One region of the Paenibacillus apii genome, then DNA from elsewhere that is predicted to be linked to it. Evidence: a T-box and tRNA genes for the amino acid it is inferred to sense, from the RefSeq annotation. Region 1 holds a T-box; the other holds one or more tRNA genes.
What was found. A T-box is a leader RNA that pairs with one kind of tRNA and senses whether it is charged. The one in region 1 lies ahead of leuS (leucine--tRNA ligase), so its partner is inferred to be a tRNA-Leu.
Positions count from the first base shown of each region.

Region 2: it encodes a tRNA-Leu, which carries the amino acid that the T-box ahead of leuS (leucine--tRNA ligase) is inferred to sense. The anticodon was not compared.

Region 1 is NZ_JAAKGU010000001.1:1,146,848-1,150,262, reverse strand. It holds gene G5B47_RS05655 (AI-2E family transporter) at 216-1,283, shown strand; T-box leader at 1,345-1,633, shown strand; gene leuS (leucine--tRNA ligase) at 1,699-3,415, shown strand, end outside.
Region 2 is NZ_JAAKGU010000003.1:277,161-280,575, forward strand. It holds gene cysK (cysteine synthase A) at 1-121, opposite strand, end outside; tRNA gene G5B47_RS09620 (tRNA-Leu) at 273-355, opposite strand; gene G5B47_RS09625 (helix-turn-helix domain-containing protein) at 427-795, opposite strand; gene G5B47_RS09630 (helix-turn-helix domain-containing protein) at 942-1,163, shown strand; gene G5B47_RS09635 (PAS domain-containing protein) at 1,225-1,851, shown strand; tRNA gene G5B47_RS09640 (tRNA-Leu) at 1,916-1,998, opposite strand; tRNA gene G5B47_RS09645 (tRNA-Glu) at 2,095-2,166, opposite strand; gene G5B47_RS09650 (LacI family DNA-binding transcriptional regulator) at 2,454-3,415, shown strand, end outside.

The DNA.
Region 1 (3,415 bases):
GCTTGTCTCAGGAGTCGGTACATAAAGAGGGCAACGGCGTCCAATCTCCTTGACTGCGGCAAATGTGGCGGGGAGGTTGGGCGTTTTTATTTTAAGAAAAATATTCGGGATAATCGCGTCATCATACAGGTTTTCGAAACATGCGGTTATTTTTCGGCGGACAAACATATACTTACTTTACAAGCCAGTCCAGTTTGGCCGCAGGAGGTAACGCCATGGAGCAATGGCTCGGAAGCAAATGGTTTCGCACGATGGTCGGGGTGCTGCTGGCTCTGATCATTTTGTATTTCGTCTGGCTGCTTCATCCGATGCTGCAGCATATTTTTACTTTTTTGAAGGCGGTGCTGGCTCCTTTTGTGACTGCCATGATTATCTCGTATGTGCTTAATCCGGTTGTCAGTCTGCTGGCCCAAAGGAAAATGCCGCGCGGTGTGGCCGTCCTACTGATTTATGCCGTATTCCTCACTGCAATCGCGGTCATCGCCGTTAATCTGATCCCGATGTTCATAAAACAGCTCGAAGAGCTAAATGAGCATTTGCCGGAGATGACTTTAAGGGCGCAGGGGCTTATGCACAGCATGAATACCCGTCTAATCCCGCCGGGAGTGGAGATGGGGATGAACAACTGGTTTTTTCAACTGGAAAATCGTCTGGCCAAAGGAATCTCGAATTTTCTCGACCATATCGGCACGACGATCGGCGTCCTGTTCGACGCTTTTATCGTCCCCTTTCTGGTGTTCTATATTTTGAAGGACTTCGATGTATTCGAACGGGCGCTTGTGTCCTGTCTCCCGCGTTCCCGCCGCAAATCCATCGTGACGATGTTAAAAGATATCGACGAGGCGCTCGGCAATTATATCCGCGGCCAGTTTCTGGTCAGTCTGATCATCGGCACAATGGCTTATATCGGCTACGCTTTGATCGGAATGCCGTATGCGCTGCTGTTCGCGAGCCTTGTGGCCATATTTGAACTCGTTCCGTATTTGGGGCCATTTCTCGGCGCGGCTCCCGCCATCGTGATGGCGTCGACCATTTCATTTCGCATGGTGCTGATGGTCGTCGTGGTGAACACACTGTGCCAAATGCTGGAGAGCAATGTCATCTCGCCGCAGGTCGTGGGCCGGACGCTGCACTTGCACCCTCTGCTTATTATTTTTGCCCTGCTGGTGGGGGGCGAAATTGCCGGTATTGTCGGCCTGATTCTGGCGGTTCCCGTGTTCGCGGCCGGTAAAGTCGTCCTTCAGCATCTAATCACCTATTATATGAAGCGGAAGACGGTGTGAGGGAATGCGCATTGACTGGAGAGGCGGCTTCTGTATATAATATTATGGAATATAAACTTCACAGGATTCAATGAAGAGGAGCATTAATTTCGGGTGTGTCACGCAGAGAGCCGGTGTTCTTGGTGCGAGCCGGTTGACGAAGTCGAAATGAACTCGCCTCTGAGAAACGGCGACAACCGCGAGGGACTTCAGAAAGGACAGCAATGCCTGCTGACCGAAGGAAGCTTTCCAAGCGTTAACCGACGTCGGCCCGCCCCCGTTACAGGGCGTTAGAGTGAGCAAGCGGTGATTTGGGAAGTCCGCCTGCTAACTAGGGTGGTACCACGGGAATTCAGCCTCTCGTCCCTAGCGTTATACGCTAGGGATGGGAGGCTTTTTTATTGATTGTTCGCAGCAATTCAAGGAGGAATAGGTTATGAGTGACAACAAGGGGAATACGACTGCCCAGGGTTACCGGGCGCAGGTACTGGAACCGAAATGGCAGAAATATTGGGAAGAGCATCACACGTTCAAAACCGGGGAAGACCCGAGCAAGCCTAAATTTTACGCGCTTGACATGTTTCCTTACCCTTCGGGAGCCGGTCTGCATGTAGGGCATCCGGAAGGCTATACGGCGACGGATATCGTCTCCCGCTACAAGCGGATGCGCGGCTATAATGTGCTTCATCCGATGGGCTGGGACGCTTTCGGCCTGCCGGCCGAGCAGCATGCGCTGGATACGGGACAGCATCCGCGTGATATCACGGTCAAGAACGTCAATAATTTCCGCCGTCAGATCAAATCGCTGGGCTTCTCCTACGATTGGGACCGCGAGATCAGCACAACGGACCCCAGCTACTATAAATGGACGCAGTGGATCTTCATTCAGCTGTACAAACGCGGCCTGGCTTACGTGGCAGAGGTGCCGGTGAACTGGTGTCCGGCGCTTGGCACCGTACTGTCTAACGAAGAAGTCATCGACGGCAAAAGCGAGCGCGGCGGGCATCCCGTCATCCGCAGACCGATGCGCCAGTGGATTCTGCGGATCACCGAATACGCTGAACGTCTGCTGGAGGACCTGGAAGAGCTGGACTGGTCCGAAAGCATCAAGGACATGCAGCGCAACTGGATCGGCAAATCGAAGGGCGCCGAAGTCACCTTCCGCATCGACGGGCATGATGCGGACTTGACCGTGTTTACCACCCGTCCCGACACGCTGTTCGGGGCCAGTTACTGCGTGCTCGCGCCTGAGCACGAGCTGGTCGCTTCGATCACAACGGACGCCCAGCGACAGGCTGTGGAGGATTACAAGGAGCTTGCCGCCCGCAAGAGTGATCTGGAGCGGACGGATCTCGCCAAAGAGAAGACCGGCGTGTTCACGGGTGCCTATGCGGTCAACCCGGTCAACGGCGCCAAGCTGCCGATCTGGATCGCCGACTACGTCCTGGCCGGATACGGCACCGGCGCGATTATGGCGGTACCGGGACACGACACCCGCGACTGGGAGTTCGCCAAGCAGTTCGGGCTTGACATTATCGAGGTTGTCCAGGGCGGAAATCTGGAAGAGGAAGCCTACAGCGGCGACGGTCCGCATGTCAATTCCGACTTCCTGAACGGGCTGGACAATACAGTGGCTATCGCCGCCATGATCTCCTGGCTTGAGGAAAAGGGCTTTGGCAAGGGCAAGGTAACCTATCGCCTGCGCGACTGGCTGTTCAGCCGCCAGCGCTATTGGGGCGAGCCGATCCCGATTCTGCATCTGGAAGACGGCACGATGAAGACGGTCCCGGAAGACCAGCTGCCGCTTGTTCTGCCGGATGTCGACGCGATCAAGCCTTCGGGCACGGGCGAATCGCCGCTGGCCAATGTGACGGAATGGGTCGAAACGGTGGACCCCGAGACCGGCATGAAAGCCCGCCGCGAGACGAACACGATGCCGCAGTGGGCCGGCAGCTGCTGGTACTACCTGCGTTACATCGATCCGCATAACGACAAGGAGCTGTGTTCTCCCGAGAAGCAGAAGGAATGGCTGCCGGTCGACCTGTACATCGGCGGCGCCGAGCATGCGGTGCTTCACCTGCTGTATGCCCGCTTCTGGCACAAGGTGCTGTACGATATCGGCGTTGTGAACACGAAGGAGCCGTTCCACAAGC
Region 2 (3,415 bases), on a different contig from region 1:
GATTGAAATACTCCAGCTTGGCCAGAATGTTCGCTTCCGCCCCGTCCTCTTTGAAACTGGACAATTCGAGAAGCGGCGTATGTCCAATCAGATCGGTCAAATTCTTAGCGATTTTCCCCATAGATACACCCTCCAAAATTAAAATTTCAAGAATCGCGCTCATTTATTCCAATACAAAAACTCGGCATTATGATCATACTGGAATTTATATCACTTGTAAAATCCATACATAAAAAATAAAGAAGCCCTGCTGCGCAAGGCTTCTTACTGTATGCGGTAGAGAGGACTCGAACCTCCACGGGCGTACGCCCACTACCCCCTCAAGATAGCGTGTCTGCCATTCCACCACTACCGCGCGGCGAATGATCTTTTTGAGACCAACACAAGTTATTATACTCGCTTATTTCTCAAAAGTAAAGCTTAAATTTATTCGGGAGGCTGTTCATCCTGTTTCCGTCTGCGGTATTCAGAAAAAGCGAGATATTCCTTGATAAATTCCTTCTCACGAGGCTCCAGCTCATCAAATTGGCAATCGGATTGCCGTATTTGCTCAAAAAAATAATCCTCGCTTCCTTCACGCAGTATGGACGGAGAGTTCTTGCCCAAGATGAGCCAGTCCAGACTGACGCCAAAAAAAGCGCCGATTTCGATTAATTTATGCGTTCCGGGCGTGGACTTGCCCCGCTTCCAATCTCCCAAATTGCCTGTACTGATGCCGAGCTGCTCGCAGAATGCTTTTTTGGTGATGCCTTTTTTGCTAATCAAAAGCTCAATTCGATCATAAATGGACTGCATTTCCAAACCGCCTTCCGAAATTATGACAAATTACTTATATAAGTCATTATTTATTGTAAAATGACGTAAAAAAGTATATAATTGACTAATCTTATGCCTTAACCCATTATATCATACGGCTGGAATGTCGATAAGAGGTGAGCAAGATGAGCAGCAAAAAGCCCATAACCCCCTACGGATGGGCCATCAAGCAGCGTCTGGCGGAGATGCGGCTGAGTCAGAAGGACTTTTGCCAACTGTACGGTATACCGCCCTACCGACTGTCCAATCTCATCTACGGAACGCGCCGGGCCATGCGCTACCGCCGGCAAGTCGACCGTTTGCTTAACATACCTCCTGCCATTCCGGGTGAACCGGGTGATGAATGAGCTATATTTTTCCCGACTAATCTTAGTATTTCATCCTGAATCATGTCAAGGAGCGATTCTTTTGCCTGAAAGCGCTTTGTCCCTTGTTATTCATCTGACCCGCTCTCTCCCCGGCAGCGTGCTCGCTATCGACAGACGAGGTCTTATCACCGAAGTGAATGATTCATGGAGAGAATGCGGGATTGCCGCCGGCCTCTCGGCACGCTTTGAGTGGACGGGTACGGATTATTTTGAACTGATGCGGGAGCTTGTTCTGCCGTCGGACTATATGAGCGAGCTTCTTCAGGCGATCCAGTCCATCTTTCTGGGCGAACGCCTTGTTTACAGCGGCCGGTTTCCCATGCCACCTTTTCTGAGGGGAGGAAAATGGTTTCAAATCGAGGCTCTCCCCATACCGGAAGAGTCAAACGGGGCGACCGCTTTTGTACTGCTGTCCCACCGTTATACCGCTTCTGTAACCGATTCATCTCCTGCCAAGGCGCCGGTTATGACCCATTATCGGAAGCCTCTGCCTTTCGTGCCGATCTGTGCTTCCTGCAAATCCGTCCGCAAGGGCGGGCAGTGGGTTCCCATCGAACGCTTTCTCCAACAGGAGCTTCATGTCGAACTGACCCATGATATTTGCCCGTCCTGCATCGCCCAGCTATATCCGCAATATGCACGCGTTTTGAACGGGTTGGCGGAGTAAGTAAAGATCTGCAATTGATATAAAAAAAGAACCCCGATTTCTCAGGATTCTTTCTTGGTTGTTATGCGGTAGAGAGGACTCGAACCTCCACGGGCGTACGCCCACTACCCCCTCAAGATAGCGTGTCTGCCATTCCACCACTACCGCTTATATGACCCGTAGAGAATAGATTTCGCATATTCCTTACGATGCCGATGCTCCGACGAACCTTTTGGGGTTCTCATCCCTGGTTCGAAGAAGATATGACCCGTAGGGGATTCGAACCCCTGTTACCTCCGTGAAAGGGAGGTGTCTTAACCCCTTGACCAACGGGCCGCACTTTAGTGTCACAACAAAAATGATTATAGCAAATCTCTATTTATCTGACAAGCACTTTTTTTAATAAATTAAATACATTCATTTATGGATACATAATTGTAAACGTAAACGAATGTATGTTGTTCTGGAGTTATCTTATAATACCTTCCCTTCCTTTGTTTTTTGCTTAGATGCCAAAACAGATCTTGTGCTTTTCCGGAATATGGGATACGATCATTTTGGGGAACGTTCCCCACCCATTATAAGGCTGGAAGGAGGAGCTCGAAATCGCAAGCATCCTGGATATTGCCAAGAAGGCCGGCGTTTCCAAGACTACGGTATCCAAAGTGCTGAATCAGCAGTATGGGGTTCATGCGGAAACCCGGAAGCGGGTACTGGAAGCGGCAGCAGCCTTGCACTACACTCCCAATATCGCCGCACGGAGCCTGGTCACCAGCAAGACCGGTGTCATCGGCGTCGTCTATGATTCGTTCCGTTCCCCCTTATACACGGAGTTAGCGGGGCAGTTGGAGCAGCATGCAATGGAAAGCGGTTACCGTTTGGTGTTTTGCAGCTGCAATTCCGACCCGGATTCGAAACGGCATTATATCCGGTATTTCATGGGCGGCGCGGCGGATGGCATCATTTTATTCGGGAGCGCGGAGGAGGATCTACCGCTGATCGAGATGCTCACCGCGGTTCATTTTCCTTTTGCGGTCATTGAGAATCACTTTGAACACCTCTCCATTCCCAACGTATTGATTGACAACCTGTCGGGGGCCGCTCAAGCGGTGAACTATTTATACGAACTGGGCCATCGGAAGATCGTGCACGTCACAGGTAATCTGCAGCACCTTGTGGCGTTGGACCGTAAGAACGGTTTTACAACGGCGATGGAGGAACGCGGGCTTTCCGCTCCGCCCGAATCGTTCATCGTCACAAGCGGAACCATCGGCTGCGGAGCAAAGGCAGCCGAACGGCTGCTCGGCATGAAGGATAAACCGACGGCTGTGTTTGTTTTCAACGATTTGATTGCGTATGAGATGATGGATACTCTTAGTCAAGCCAGATGCCGCATTCCCGACGACCTATCGGTTATTGGCTTTGACCATCTGGTCGGATTGCTCAGCTTCAAGCCCGGACCACTCGAACTCACCTCCCTCGCCCAGCCCTTATCCGACGTGGCCGCAGCCGCCGTTGAACTGGTGGCCGCGCTGATTGCGGGGACTCTCCCCGAAAAGATGGTGCGCCTTTTTCAGCCGGAGCT